2 regions of the Paenibacillus sp. FSL M7-1414 genome follow, and region 2 is predicted to be linked to the other one. Evidence: riboswitches for the same ligand, from Rfam matches in the RefSeq annotation. Region 2 holds a riboswitch; the other holds the start of a gene.
What was found. Region 2 has a riboswitch for glycine ahead of gcvT (glycine cleavage system aminomethyltransferase GcvT). Riboswitches for the same ligand answer to the same signal wherever they lie in the genome.
Positions count from the first base shown of each region.

Region 1 (8,000 bases), 4.8 Mb from region 2:
GCCTCCGCTGCGCCTTCACCACTGCCGAGCCATACCACCTCATAACCGCGCTCCTCCAGATCGGCTCTGACCCAAGTCGCAATTTCCGTATCGTCTTCAATATATAACAGTTTGGTTTTCATCCGAATATTCGTTTCCTTTCTGCCCCCATTGGGTTAATGATATATCTGAGCATCATCATGATAAAAGCTGTCTATAACATATGGATTCATGTCTTGTTGAGCAAATGTTGAAGTCCTTTACGTTACCACACATGCTAATTATAGCTTATCCATTAACGTTGGGAATGTCATATTAATCAAGTCTACCAAGTACATATCAGTTCTACACCTGACGGGAGGAATTTCATTATGCTGCTGGAAGCCATCTATCATCAACCGAAACGAAACTGGGCCTATGCCTATGACCAAAATACAATCCACCTGCGCCTGCGTACCAAAAAGAATGATCTGACCGAGGTACATGCCCTGACCGGGGATAAATATGCGTGGGATGCAACCAAAGCGCTGGTTCCCTTAACAAAGTTCACCTCTGACTCCATGTTCGATTACTTCGAGGGTGAGGTGAAACCTCCCTACCACCGACTGAAGTACTCTTTTCTGCTCAAAAACGGAGACGAACAGATCTGGATGACCGAGACGGACTTCCAGGAAAAAGAACCAGACGATCCGGGTCGTATGTTCCAGTTCCCTTATATTCATGCCGGAGCTGTATTCACACCCCCTGCATGGGTTAAAGATGCAGTGTTCTATCAGATTTTCCCTGAACGATTCGCCAACGGCAACCCGGATATTAGTCCGGAAAAGGTAGAGCCGTGGGGTGGTGAGCCGACACCTTTCAATTTCTTCGGCGGTGACCTTCAGGGCGTGATCGATCATCTGGATTACATCAGCGATCTTGGCATTAATGCGATCTACTTCACCCCCATCTTTGAAGCCACCACCAATCACAAATACGATACAGAAGACTACCTGCGGGTAGACCGGCACTTTGGTGACGCAGATACCGTGAAACGACTGGTCGAGCTGTGCCACGCACGTGGAATTCGCGTACTTCTGGATGCTGTGTTCAACCATTCCGGGAAGACATTTGCGCCGTTTGCGGATGTGCAGAAGAACGGAGAACAATCCAAATATAAGGACTGGTTCCATGTACACGAATTCCCACTGGACGTGAAGGACGGCATTCCTACGTATGAGACCTTCGGATTCGAAGCGCACATGCCAAAGCTGAATACGGAGAATTCCGAGGTTAAGGCTTATCTGCTGGAGGTTGCCGAGTACTGGATTAAGGAAGTGGGCGCGGACGGATGGCGGCTGGATGTGGCAGACGAAGTGGACGATGCATTCTGGCGTGATTTCCGCCGTGTAGTCAAAGCCGCTAATCCGGATGCCTACATTCTGGGCGAAGTATGGAACGAGTCTTCCTCCTGGCTGCAAGGCGACCAGTTCGATGCGTCCATGAACTATCCGTTTACCGATGCCGTGAATGCATTCTTTGTGAAAAATACGATGCACGCCGAACAGTTCGCAAACTCCATCGGGCGACAGTTATCCCGTTATCCGCTTCAGGCCAGCGAAGTGGCGTTTAACTTGCTCGACAGCCACGATACTCCGCGGCTGCTCACGCTGTGTGAAGGCGACCAGCGCAAGATGAAGCTGGCTGCGTTATTCCAGTTCAGTTATATGGGCGCGCCGTGCATCTATTACGGAGACGAGATTGGCATGGACGGCGAACACGATCCGGGCTGCCGTAAATGCATGGAATGGGATGAAGCGAAGCAAGACCGAGAGCTGTTCGACTTTTATCAGAAACTGATCTCCCTGCGTCATGCGCATCCTGCCCTGCGTGCAGAAGGCACCGTTCGTTTCCTGCAGGCTCGTCCCGATGGCAGCCAACTGGTATTTGAGCGACAAAATGAAGAGGAACGCATTCTGGTTCTGTTCAATCGATCAGAAGAGACGGCTATTGTCGAGCTGGAGGCCGGTGACGAGGAATGGACCGAGTTATTCGGCGGAAACCATCGTACCGCCAAGGAAGATGGCGTACTCGCCATTGAATTGCCCGCGTATGGATATGCCGTACTGAGTACGGCTGTGAGCCAGAACTAGAGTCATAATACACATTCATCTGAAGTCAAATATAAGTATCCTAACTTCGCTTCATCTGGTAGCATAAAACAAGCGTCCTGCATAACCCGGATTCGGGTTCGCGGACGCTTGTTTTTGTATTTTTGTATTCGCCGTTATACATCATAATGTCACTGATTTATATATCGGTGGTCCCGGTTCAGCTTAAACCTGAGTACCCTTGTCCACTTGAGCATTGTCCGCCCCACTTGTAGTTGTGTCAGAATCCGCTGGCTTCGACTCCGGCTCAGGCTCGGCACGCTTTGCCTTTGGTTTAGCCAGCTTTTGCATCATTTTGCGGCCTGTTGGTGTCTGGGCCAGTCCACCTTGGGCTGTCTCCCGATGTCGGCTCGGCATTGCACTGCCTACTTCCAGCATGACATCGATGACTTCGTCTGAAGGAATGGCACTACGCACTCCGGCCAGGGCCATATCAGCCGCAGCCAGCGCCGTAACTGCACCCAGTCCATTACGGACGATGCATGGGATTTCAACAAGGCCTGCGACCGGATCGCAGATAAGGCCCAGTGTATTTTTTAACGCCAAACCAACGGCATGAACAACCTGTTCCGGTGTACCTCCACGCAGTTCAACCATGGCACCCGCAGCCATGCCGATAGCGGAACCCACTTCCGCCTGACAGCCACCTTCGGCGCCGGAGATAAATGAATTGTTGGCGATAACATAACCAATCGCTCCCGCACAGAACAACCCGTTCACCAAATGTTCGTCCGTCCAGCCAAACCGCTCCTGTGAGCTAATAAACACACCCGGGATAATGCCGCAGGAACCGGCTGTTGGTGTTGCCACGATCCGACCCATGGAGGCATTCACTTCAGATACACACAGGGCATACGCCATGGCAAGTGCGGAAGCATCTCCTGAACAAGTCTCACCTTTGCGAATGTACTCGGCCATTTTTTTCCCGTCTCCACCTGTTAATCCACTGCGTGATGTCGTATCTTCCGTTAACCCTTTGCGTACCGCTTTCTTCATCACCTGATAATATTCACACATCTGTTTCACAACATCCGCTTCCGGTGTATTGGTCTCCTGAACTTGCTCCTCGATCATCAGCTGAGCAATGGTTTTGGATTCTGCTGTACAGATCGTATTCAGTTCGTGCAAATGTTTAAACCGCATCCGAATCAACTCCTCTCTTCAAATCAATGACACGAATGTCCAATACATGGTCCAGCTCCCTTAGACGCTTGAGCATATCAGGATTAGGCACGCCATCCATTTCCATCGCGGTAAGTGCTTCGCCATCACGGGCTTTCCGGTCCACCTGCATATACCCGATGTTAACCCCGGATGAACTGATCGTGGACGTTACCGATGCAAGCACCCCTGCTTTGTCCGCATGTCGCAGAACGAGTGTTGGAAACTCACCACTAATCTGAACACGAAAATCATTCATCGAATGCACGGATACGCTCCCACCACCAATGGATGCACCGATTAAGGAGCAGGCACGTTCTCCATGCCACAACTCAATTTTGACCGTATTTGGATGAGGAGCAGGTAGGCCACTTGTATAAAACTCAACCTCCATGCCCGCTTCCTCTGCGTATTGCTCTGCATCCGGGATACGCGGATCATCTGTGACATAATCCAGCAGACCACCGATCAGTGCCAAATCTGTTCCGTGCCCCTGATACGTATCTGCAAATGAACCGTACAGGGTCAGCCGGGCACGATCTGGCGTACATCCTAGCCACTGCCGAGCAATTCTTCCTAACCTTGCCGCACCAGCTGTATGTGAACTTGAAGGCCCCGTCATCGATGGACCAATAATTGAGAAAACATCTTTAAATCGCACTTGTAACCCTCCATTATTAATCATGATTCATATTTGTAAAATGTATTCGTCATTTCGATCCAGGAGTTTCATCCACAATGTCCCTTATTTAGATATGATGACATCAAAAAAGGACAGAAGAAGGCCTTAGGCCCTCTCTCTGTCCTCGATACCTGAGAGTTTCACGATCAGCAGTGTCTCACGACAAGGGTGCACTGCCTGCGATTACAGACAAGTTCACCGGGCTGACTGATCATATACCCCTTGGGTGGCGCAGTTCGCGCACTCTCCAGAGTTGCGTCCAACGATGGTACATTTACCTGAGAGATTAACCACTGCGCCGGGTGCGCAGCAGCTTGCTCCTTCGGTGCCTGAACACTAGCCATATTGCTCGGCTAACCCAGGTCTCTCCCGCTCGTTATCATCCGCTGTATTATTTTAATTCGATTCGAATTGGTACATTTCTAAGTTTTTGATCGTGTATACCCATAGAGTAATGTACAATATCATATATGTCAACAAAAGTAACGTGTAATTATCATAAGTTCGATGTCTATTTTAACTGAAACGAATAGCATTAATATTTCTCACTTCCGCTGAGGCACTCGTGACGTTGCTAGTTGTCGTAAATTGGATACTTATCGTGTATGCATTAGTCGTTGTAGCCGGGGATGTATCCACGTAAGTGTTGGAGGAAAGAAACCTCAACGTTCCCGAAGCATTACCGCTTCGTGAGAGCTGCAATTGATTAATTAAAACTCCATTACGTCTCAGATTAATGTTATACGCAATACTCCAGTTAGCCCCTACAACTATTGCTATTTGTGTACTATTATCGATTTTCACGCGTTGACCTGCCACTACAGGTACATTAAGTGTCTGAATCGTCGTTTCAGCTACTAATGAAAGACCCAACGCCGTGGTCTGGCTATCAGCAAACAAGGAAGAATCCGCAGGGGCAGAAGCTGCTGTCGATCCAGTAGCTCCTGTTGCACCTGTAACCCCTGTGACTCCGGTCGTCCCCGTTACGCCTGTCGCACCTGTAATACCAGTGACTCCGGTCGTCCCTGTTACTCCCGTTGCGCCTGTATCTCCAGTGACTCCTGTTGCTCCCGTCAATCCGGTTGCACCTGTAACACCAGTATCTCCAGTCGCCCCTGTTACGCCTGTTGCACCTGTAGCCCCAGTAACTCCGGTCGTTCCTGTAAGTCCTGTCGCGCCCGTATCTCCAGTAACTCCGGTCGTCCCCGTTACGCCTGTCACTCCCGTATCTCCAGTAACTCCGGTCGTCCCCGTTACGCCTGTTGCGCCTGTAACACCAGTGACTCCGGTCGTCCCCGTTACGCCTGTCGCTCCCGTATCTCCAGTAACTCCTGTCGTCCCCGTTACGCCTGTCTCTCCCGTATCTCCAGTAACTCCGGTCGCACCCGTTACGCCTGTCTCTCCCGTATCTCCAGTAACTCCGGTCGCACCCGTTACGCCTGTCGCACCTGTAGCCCCAGTCGTTCCTGTTATTCCCGTACTACCGGTGACACCTGTGGCTCCAGTAGACCCTGTCTCCCCTGTGCTCCCGGTGACTCCAGTCGTTCCTGTTATTCCTGTACTCCCAGTAATACCCGTCACTCCCGTAAGCCCTGTCTCTCCTGTGGTCCCCGTACTTCCAGTAGCGCCCGTGACTCCTGTCACTCCGGTAGATCCTGTCTCCCCCGTGGTCCCAGTGACACCGGTCTCTCCCGTCGATCCCGTAGTTCCTCCAGGAGGACCAGTAACTCCTGTCAGTCCTGTAACACCTGTAGCCCCTGTAGGACCAGTTGTTCCCGCAACCCCTGCTGTCCCTGTAGCTCCAGTCGCACCCGTTACCCCGACTAGACCGAGGTCCGCTCCTAACAATTCCTCAGACACCAAACGATGTGCCGTTACCAGTTGACCGTTCTGGTTTTTCCCCCATACGGAAATCTGAACTTCATCCTCCGCATCATCACCTGTGGTAAATATAAACTCAAATGCATCCAAATCTGCATAATAGTCTTTTGTTATAACCTGGTTAGGCAAAACATTAAACAATTCCTCAACGTATAGTGTGCGAACACCATTCAAATAATAGCCTTGAACCAGAACGGTAGAGAAACTAGTGAGACTCCGATTGTCTAATTTCACTGTAATTCTCTGTGTAGGACGCTCGCCGCTTCCCACCACTATATTATTTTCAATTGGCCCTGTTGATAAAACAGCCATCCTGCGATGCCCCCTTCTCCTGCCTCCATCACCAAATCAAGATTGTCTCCTATAAATATGCATATTGAACTGTAAACGTGAAGTTGCCCTCTTGCCTTTTTGGAATGGACTGAACGGAGATCGAATAGATATCCACCACACCAAAAGGAGAATATACAAAAAAAGCTGCCGCTTCGTTTCTGCGGCAACCTTATTATTATTCTTTAGCTCATCTAGACGGATTGGTAAGGGTCAGTTCTTCCGCCCAAGCTTGCAGCTTTGCCTTTGTCCATCCTTCGTTTTCACCCATGATGGAGTACCGCAAGCCATTCTCACTCCATGATATGTTCCGAATGCTCTTCATATATGAACCCTCGGTGTTACGAACCTTAATCTCGGCTTCATCCGGTATTAGTGTATCGTCCACATTTTCTTCCGGCATCTTGAATACCGTCAGGCTGACTTCTACCTTGTCGTTACTTACATAATACAAGGTTACTTCATCTCTGCTCAGCTCACCGCGCGATGTAGACATTTCGATCCGTGATAGTTCGAATTCTCCACTCATGTCCTGTAGGAACGGCTGTTCCAACGCTTTTTCCGCTTCCTCTAGGGTCACTTCGGAATTCTGCATCATATCGTCCAAGTCCTTCACATCGACCTCCTTAGGGATGTCAATTACGAAAGTATCCTTTGTGAATTCAGGGTCATACTGAATCGGATCATAGACCATTTCTGATTTTCCATCCCCATACGCGCTGTTTACTTTGACAATCATCCACGTTTTGGGATCTACCCAATACTCTGAAGATATGGAGAATGCGCCTTCTTCTTTTGGTGTCAATTCAATATGAATGACGTCCTGTCCATAAAGTTTCTCCTGTCCCATCATATTCACATCATGCGTAGTACGTAACCGCTCTAGTTGATCGAGCAATATTTGCTTCTGGGTTTGATTAGGTTGTTGTGACACGGATGATGCATCCATGGAATATGCTGCCCCTGTTTCTTTTTCATATATGATGATCTTCTTTCCATCATTAACTGCGTAACTGACATTGCCATTCTCTGATGTTTCCGTGCGCTTTCGTCCGGTTTCACCATCTACCCATTCCTTAATTTGCATCGTGTTAGTCAGCTTGTCATCCGCCCATATCTTCATCACTCCTTCCGCATAATACGAGGCGGGTTCTGTTTCTGCTGAGACAACCTTCTCAATCATCTCATCTCCTGACATAGCCAGCATATCCTTCTCCGCGCAACCTCCAAGCAGGGCGCCTGCCAACACAGCAGTACCCAGCATCATCCATCCTTTTTTCATCATCTTATCCACCCTCTCTGCGTTTACATTCTCCATGTTCAGGCAATCGGCATGCTGCCAGCGTTCCATATCCTTCGTATGACCACATGCGCATATCCCCTCCGTGCTTTATTGCAACCCGTTTGGCTATACTCAATCCCAATCCCGAACCACCTGCATACGTCTTCTCATCCTGATTCTGGTGTTGAACATAGGGTTCGAAGATACGAATGAGCTGTTCTTCAGGAATAGCAGGACCTTCGTTTTGTACTAAGATCAATGTTGCTCCCGCCCTGTAGTTATCCAATTCAGCTCTAAGCGAAGGAATAATCCATTCAGGAAGCTCCCAATCTGAAGCAATAACCCCTAGTCCCATTACACCGTTCGTCCTTGTGTGGCGTAGTGCATTATTTATCAGATTATCTGTCAGGCGCATCAGTTGTTCGGGATGAACTCGGTACAGTTGATCTGTGCGGACATCCATCTTCACGTCAATCTGACCACGCTCGGCAAGTCCCTCATAGCTCCCAAGCAGCATATCAAAAAACTCTTCACC
Region 1 is NZ_JBBOOS010000001.1:517,153-525,152, reverse strand. It holds gene MHH92_RS02500 (response regulator transcription factor) at 1-122, opposite strand, end outside; gene MHH92_RS02495 (alpha-glycosidase) at 351-2,111, shown strand; gene sdaAA (L-serine ammonia-lyase, iron-sulfur-dependent, subunit alpha) at 2,295-3,272, opposite strand; gene sdaAB (L-serine ammonia-lyase, iron-sulfur-dependent subunit beta) at 3,262-3,951, opposite strand; glycine riboswitch at 4,089-4,225, opposite strand; glycine riboswitch at 4,230-4,354, opposite strand; gene MHH92_RS02480 (hypothetical protein) at 4,489-6,165, opposite strand; gene MHH92_RS02475 (LolA family protein) at 6,374-7,468, opposite strand; gene MHH92_RS02470 (sensor histidine kinase) at 7,470-8,000, opposite strand, start outside.
Region 1: linked by a shared signal. The riboswitch ahead of sdaAB (L-serine ammonia-lyase, iron-sulfur-dependent subunit beta) and the one ahead of gcvT (glycine cleavage system aminomethyltransferase GcvT) in region 2 are both predicted to bind glycine.

Region 2 (8,000 bases):
GTGCATTAAAAGTAAGGCTAACTCCAGAAATCGCAGTTAATGTATTGAGGGTGTAATGACTCTTTTGCAAATTCAGATCCGCGACATCAATCATTCCTTGTTTACCCATGATGGACATATATACAGATGCGCTGAGTGCAAGCAAAGCCTGGTTGGAACAGATGTTGGATGTCGCCTTTTCGCGTCGGATGTGCTGTTCACGTGCTTGCAATGTCAGTACAAAACCACGCTTGCCATTGCGATCGGTTGTTTGGCCTACAATTCGGCCAGGAATTCGGCGCATATGAGGCTGGGATACTGCGAAATATCCGCATGTCGGACCGCCGAGTGAAGCGGCGATGCCGAGGGGCTGCGCATCACCTACAACGATGTCGGCACCCAGCTTGCCTGGGGCTTCCAGCAGACCCAGCGATAGCGGGTTGGCACTTACAACGAGCAGGCCCTTGTGCGCATGCACGAGGTCGGCAGCCTGCTTCACATTTTCCACGGCACCAAAGAAGTTCGGACTCTGGATCATGACAGCAGCGGTATCGTCTGATATGGCGGTTTGCAGGGCATCCCAGTCAGTGACGCCATCCTTATAGCCAATCTCGACAATCTCCAGACGGAGTCCGTGCGCATATGCCTGCAATACCTGACGGGCTTCCGGATGAACGGTACGGGATACGATGAGCTGTTTGCGACGAGTTGCCGCTGCGGCCAGATTACCGGCTTCCGCAAAAGCCGTTGCGCCGTCATACATGCTGGCATTGGCTACAGCCATACCGGTTAATTCACAGATGTAGGATTGAAATTCGAAAATGGCCTGTAGTTCACCTTGGCTGATCTCAGGCTGATAAGGTGTGTAGGCAGTGTAAAACTCGGAACGGGAAATGACATGATTGATGACGGAAGGAACATGATGATCATATATGCCAGCGCCGAGGAAGCTGGCGTGTGTTTCGAAATTGGCGTTGGCGCCAGCTTGTTTGGACATGTGACGTGTCAGCGCATATTCATCAAGTTTGGAGGATACGGGCAGCTCGCCCTGATAACGAATCTCTTTTGGAATGTCCTGAAACAGATCCTCCAGCGTATCCACACCGATGGTTGCGAGCATGGCGCTCTGATCTTGTTCAGTCATGGGAATGTAACGGTGCTTGCTCATGCTTGATCAGCTCCTTGAGTAGGTGTCTTCGACGTACGTGTCCGTTTATGAAAAGGGGTCTTCACGACCTCGGCTTTTAGTTTCTTGCCGCGGATCTCAATCTCAAGCGGGGTTCCCAGCGCAGCGTATTTGCTGTCGATGAGGGCAAGCCCCAGATTACGCTTCAATGTAGGTGATTGCGTGCCTGTTGTCACTTCACCAATCTGTACGCCTTCGGCGTAAATCGGATAGTGGGGGCGGGGAATACCGCGCTCCAACACTTCGATGCCGACCAGTTTGCGGGCGGGCCCGTCAGTTTTTTGCTGTAACAAGGCTTCGTGTCCGATAAAAGGTCCGGCATTCAGCTTCACAAACATGCCAACACCAGCCTCAAGCGGAGAGATAGTTGCCGACAATTCCTGTCCATACAGAGGGAGCTTTGCTTCAAAGCGCAGTGTATCCCGAGCACCGAGGCCTGTCGGTACAAGTCCGTGACCTTCACCGGCTTGCATTAACCCATTCCAGACCACAGCGGCCTGATCTGCAGGAACATATAGCTCAAAGCCATCTTCACCGGTATAACCGGTACGGGACAACAGTAATTTTACTCCACATACTTCAGCATCCTGCACAAAACGAAACGGTTCAATCGAGCTTACATCCGTATCTGTAACTTTCCCGATAATGTCTACAGCCAGTGGACCTTGCAAGGCGAGTAGCGCCGTCTGCTCCGAATCATTGGTCATGCTTACGCCGGGGATCAAGTGCTCTTGCAGCCACGCCCAATCCTTGTCGATGTTGGAGGCGTTAACCACAAGCATATAATGCTGATCTTCCAGCTTATACACGAGCAGATCATCCACCACACCGCCATCTGGATAACACATCAGGGTGTACTGGGCTTGACCGGGAACCAGCGTGGTCACATCATTAGTCATCATTTGTTGCAAAAAAACTTCAGCCTGCTCACCCTGTACAGTGAATTCGCCCATATGGGATACATCAAACAGTCCAGCACGCTCGCGTACCGCTTCATGTTCTTTCTGGATTCCGCTAAATTGTACGGGAAGCTCCCAGCCTCCAAAATCAATGCACCGTACGCCTTCATATTGCTGATATAGTGGGAAGAGTGGTGTTCTAAGCAAATCAGACATCAAATCACCTCGTCATGGGCCGTCAGCCGGCCGGATATACAATCGTGGATCAATGAACCAGGGTATTTTTAAATTTTCAGCTAGATATTTTCATCACATAAGTATGGTAAGGCAGCTATGGCAGCGCCATTCTACATCCTGTTTTTCGTTTTTTGGGAAAAAGGAAAAGGACAGGCCAAAGAATCGGCATGCCAAGTAGCACGCTGTATTCTAAGGCTCTGTCCCTTGTACCTGAGAGTTACCCCGCTGCGTTGTGCAGCAGGTTTCCCCTTGGGTGATCATAACGCCCGCACAGGGCGAATAGATGCTCTCCAGAGTTGCGTCCCGTAAAAGTCCTTTTGCCTGAGAGATTCACCTCCGCTTATCGGTGGTTTACTCCTTCGGCGTTACCTCATGTACATCCCGAATCGGGTGTCACGGGTAATCTCTCCCTTTACATTCATCCGCGGGTATAACATAGTCCAATAAACACATTTACTCCTTTCATTAAAACGTGAATCCACTACCGATGTCAAGAACGATATCATAGATAATGATTTAAAACCGAATATTTATTTTATTTTTTATGTTATTGTTCGTATATTTAAAAAGACTACGCTTACTATTCTAATATTCACCAGTATATGAAGAAAGAGTGTAATCCGGTTACAGGATTTAGAGGTGTTCAGCAAATAAATTGTGAGGTATCTTGACATTTGATTCAAAAATATCATACGCTATGTTCTGGGAAAAAGGTTAAGGTCAAAGAACGCATGTACTCATTAATGAAAAGCGAGGCGGATATCGATGAGCGAATTGAAAAGTGATTTCCTGTACAGTGAAGAGCACGAATGGGTGCAAACCGTAGGGGAGGATACTGTACGTATTGGCATTACCGAGTTCGCGCAGCATCAGCTGGGTGACATTGTGTTTGTGGAATTGCCTGACCTTGAAACCAATGTAAAAGCAGAGGACAGCATTGGAACGATCGAATCGGTCAAAACGGTGTCGGACTTGTTCTCTCCCGTCACTGGTTCAATCATTGCGGTGAATGATTCGTTGCAGGACTCACCTGAACTTGTGAACAGCTCTCCTTACGAGGAAGGCTGGATGATTGAGATCCGTGTTGAGGGAGATCTGACAGCAGCATTGTCTACATTGATGAATGCAGACGCGTATCGGAAACATACGGAAGAATAGTATCAACGAACTTGTACTTATTAACATATATTTTATAATTAAATGATATGAGCTTCATATTGTTTCGACCTGTGTGAGCCGGATGCTTGCACAGGTTTTTTGTGCTTTCCAAGAATGGTTTTGAATGTGGAATGAAGCAGATTGTGGATGTAAATCACCTGATTGGACCAAGCTATAGTTTAGAAAATGATTCTGGAAATGACAAAAGTCATAGGCAAGAAAATCCTTGTGTACCAATGGGTTCAGCCATTATGCATCAAGTAAAACGATTACATAACCTAATGTTGTCATCATTGTTCATGACGAAAGTACGCTTTCATTTCATTGAACAGGAGAGCATTCTCGCTTAGGATTACAGCAGGGGAGAAATGATACCCCTTTCATAAATCATAATCACTTGATCCAAGGAGGATAATACAATGAGTAATTTGGACCAATCGTCCAATTCCAAAGGTGGGCTACGGGTAGGTGTTCAGCGTTTTGGCCGATTCCTGAGTGGTATGGTCATGCCAAATATGGGAGCGTTCATCGCCTGGGGATTAATTACGGCTCTGTTCATTCCAACAGGCTGGTTCCCTAACGAGACGCTTGCACAGCTAGTTGATCCGATGATCAAATATTTGCTGCCACTGTTAATTGGTTACACCGGAGGTACGATGGTGCATGGTCAGCGTGGTGGTGTCGTGGGTGCCATTATGACCATCGGGGTCATCGTGGGTAGTGATATCCCGATGTTCCTCGGTGCCATGATTGCCGGACCACTGGCAGCATGGATTATCAAAAAGTTCGATAAATCCATTGAAGGTAAAATTAGAGCCGGATTTGAAATGCTGGTTAACAACTTCTCAGCCGGTATTATTGGCGGAATCTTGGGGATTTTTGCGCTACTGGGCATCGGACCTGCTGTAGAAGCGATTAGCAAAGTATTATCTGCCGGGGTACAAGGGTTAATGAATCTTGGTTTGCTGCCGCTGGTCAACCTAATCATCGAACCAGGTAAAGTATTGTTCCTGAACAATGCAATCAACCACGGGATTCTGACACCGATTGCAACAGATCAAGCGAGAGAATTAGGGAAATCCGTATTATACATGCTTGAATCAAACCCGGGTCCGGGACTTGGTATCTTACTTGCTTACTGTTTCTTCGGACGCGGAATGGCTAAATCTTCTGCACCGGGTGCCGTAATCATTCATTTCTTCGGGGGAATTCATGAGATCTACTTCCCTTACATTCTGATGAGACCGATTCTGATTCTTGCCGCAATTGCGGGTGGCGTCGCAGGTACATTAACATTCATGCTCACCGGAGCAGGACTTGTTTCAGCACCATCACCGGGTAGTATTATCGCGTATTTCTTCTTAACACCAAAAGGTGGATACCTGCCGATGTTCGCAGGGGTGCTTGTAGCAGCCGTCGTTTCTTTCCTGGTTGCAGCAGTGTTGCTGAAAACGGGTAAACAAAAGGACGAAGATCTGGAGTCCGCATCCAGTCGGATGAAAGACATGAAGAGTCAAGGAACCCTGCCAAACGCTGGTATTACGGCTAATCAAAGTGAAGCAGACAGAGCCGCAGATATGGCTTCTTCTACCTTCAAAACAGACGTGAAGAAAATTGTCTTCTCCTGTGATGCAGGCATGGGGTCAAGTGCCATGGGTGCTTCCATTCTACGCAAGAAGATGAAGGCAGAGGGGATTGACGTTACGGTGACCAATACGGCTATCAGTGATATCCCGCCGGATGCAGACGTGGTGATCACACAACAAGTATTGACCGATCGTGCCCGCTCCGTTGCGCCGAACGCAGAACATATATCCATCGACAACTTCCTAAAAAGCCCGGAATACGATGCGCTCGTTGAACGTCTGAAGTAATTGCACGCATTTGTTTTCCCTGAGCCGGAGGCTGAGATATGAGTATTACCAAAAGACAACGTGAAATCGTGGAGTTCCTGCTGGAGCATCCACATGAAGTCACTGCCGGCGAAATCGCCGTTGAAGTAAAGGTCAGTACCCGAACGGTTCACCGGGAGCTGCAAATGATTGAACAATGGCTTGAACCTTTGGGCATGAAGCTGGAAAAAAAATCAGGAACCGGTATCCGAATCGATGCCGGTTCCGATGATCTGGCTGTATTGCGCCAGCAACTAGAGGGTAAAGAATATGTAGATTTTACGCCAGAAGAGCGTAAGCTCTTCATGCTTTGCATCCTGCTGGATGAACCGGAGCCTGTAAAGTTACTCGCCTTGGCTTCGGATCTGAAAGTGACCGTATCCACCGTAACCACTGATCTGGACGATCTGGAGTCACGGATTCGTCAGGCGGGACTAAAGCTGGTTCGCAGACGTGGATATGGCGTCAAGATTAACGGAAGTGAGACGATTCATCGCACAGCCATAGCTGCACTTGCTCTCGAATTTTTGGATGAGTCGGACCTATTCGGAAGACAGCCAGAACAGGGAGGCTCCATCGTAAACCAAAAATTGTTGGATATGATTGGACACGGTGATGTGCTTACGGTCGAAAATGCATTATGGCAACCAGACATCGAATGGCTGGAGAACATCCCGGAACGCCAATACATGAAGTTGCTGATTCAATTATCCGTAGCGGTTGTACGTATTCGTAAAGGCTTTGGCATTGGCCGTATACCTCCCCTGGAGAACAAGGGAGATGAAGTCGCAGAGCAGGATGAGATGAAGGTTCCGCCTTATATGGCTTCCCGCTTGTGTGGTGTGTTATCGACCCAGCTGGGGCTGACATTCTCCCAAGATGAGCAAGCTTATTTTCACAGACTATTAGTTGAGACAGAGCAGCGGATTCATTCTTCGCGGCTGTTGCCAATAGACGATTTGATTTTACTGGACAGGGTACATTCACTGATTGATCAGATGCAGGCGAGAACACATTACGCCTTTCATGAGGATCGTTTGCTTCGTGAAGGTCTGCTTGGTCATATGCAACCTGTCATGGAGCGAATTGAAGGGCAACAGATGATTCGTAATCCGCTACTGCAGCAGATTCGCAAGGATTATGATTCTCTCTTCGAAGAGGTCAAACAATCCGTGCATCAAGCTTGGCCAGGCACAGAAGTTCCGGATGAAGAAATTGGTTTCCTGGTCATGCATTTTGGCGCTTCCATCGAGAGGTTACGTGCACTGAAACGTGAGATCAGGGCAATCATCGTGTGTACAAGCGGAATCGGATCATCACGTATGCTCTCCAGCCGACTGTCCAAGGAGATTCCCGAGATTCGGATCATGGACAGCGTGTCTTGGTATGAAGCTGCCCGGATACCTACAGATGAATATGATCTGGTGTTATCCACTGTTGATCTGCCGATGGATGAGCATCAGTATTACAAAGTGAGTCCACTGCTTACGGCAGAAGAGAGCGAACGTCTGCGTCATTTTATCCGAACAACAACATTACAACGACAGCATAATAAGCCCCGTGAAATAGAGGTTCAGACAACAGGTCGTTACTCGGACCCTGACGGAATGGAAGCTATTTTAGTTGAAATCGTCCGAATTATTGGCAAGTTTCAGGTGTACCCGCTGGATAACCAGGATATCGGATTCTATAAAACGGTGTATGCGATGTGCAACGTACTCCATGGATCTGGTGTATTGAAGGAACCGGAGGAGGTCGCGAAACGGTTGGAGGCACGTGAGGCAGTGGGGAGTCAGAAGATTCCCGGCACAAGACTTGCGCTGTTTCATACACGCAGTGAGGGGATCTACAGGCCGTCCATTAGCTTGTTTCAACTCACTGAGCCACTCCTTCGTACGCCGGATGATCCGACAGGAGTTACCCATGTCCTCTTGATGCTCGGTCCCAGAGAATTATCCAAGGAAAGCCTGGAGGTTCTCAGTGAGATCAGCGCACTGTTATTACAGGAAGAAATGATTACATTGCTGGAAAAGGGAATCAGGGATGAACTCATTCATTACCTGTCCCAGGAACTTGTTGGATTTTATCGCAGTAAAACCGAAATTGGAGGTCAACCATTATGAGTATGTTAACAACAGATAAAGTCATCATGAATGCGACGGCTCAGGACAAATATGAAGCGATTCGTATGGCAGGGCAGATTCTGAAGGATGCGGGACATATTACCGCTGATTACATTGAGAAGATGATTGAACGAGAAGAGATTGTTTCGACCTATGTAGGGAACGGCTTGGCTATTCCGCATGGTACAAAGGAATCCAAAGCTTTCATTTTATCCACAGGTATCTCTGTCATTCAGTATCCTCAAGGTGTTGATTTTGGCGAAGAAAAGGCTTATATGGTCATTGGTATCGCGGCTCAAGGCGGGGAACATATGGAGATCTTGACTAGCATCGCCGTGATCTGTGCTGAGGATGAGAATATGGAGGCCCTGCGTCTGGCGAAAACAGCCGAAGAAGTAATCGCTATTCTGGAAAGTGAAATGGAGCTATGAAGGTCCTACACTTTGGCGCAGGTAACATTGGACGCGGGTTTATCGGCTTGATTCTGTCCCGCGCAGGGTATGAGGTGGTTTTCTCCGACGTGAAT
Region 2 is NZ_JBBOOS010000001.1:5,318,203-5,326,202, reverse strand. It holds gene gcvPA (aminomethyl-transferring glycine dehydrogenase subunit GcvPA) at 1-1,147, opposite strand, end outside; gene gcvT (glycine cleavage system aminomethyltransferase GcvT) at 1,144-2,280, opposite strand; glycine riboswitch at 2,497-2,597, opposite strand; glycine riboswitch at 2,601-2,723, opposite strand; gene gcvH (glycine cleavage system protein GcvH) at 3,067-3,459, shown strand; gene MHH92_RS23095 (PTS mannitol transporter subunit IICB) at 3,879-5,333, shown strand; gene MHH92_RS23090 (BglG family transcription antiterminator) at 5,372-7,474, shown strand; gene MHH92_RS23085 (PTS sugar transporter subunit IIA) at 7,471-7,905, shown strand; gene MHH92_RS23080 (mannitol-1-phosphate 5-dehydrogenase) at 7,902-8,000, shown strand, end outside.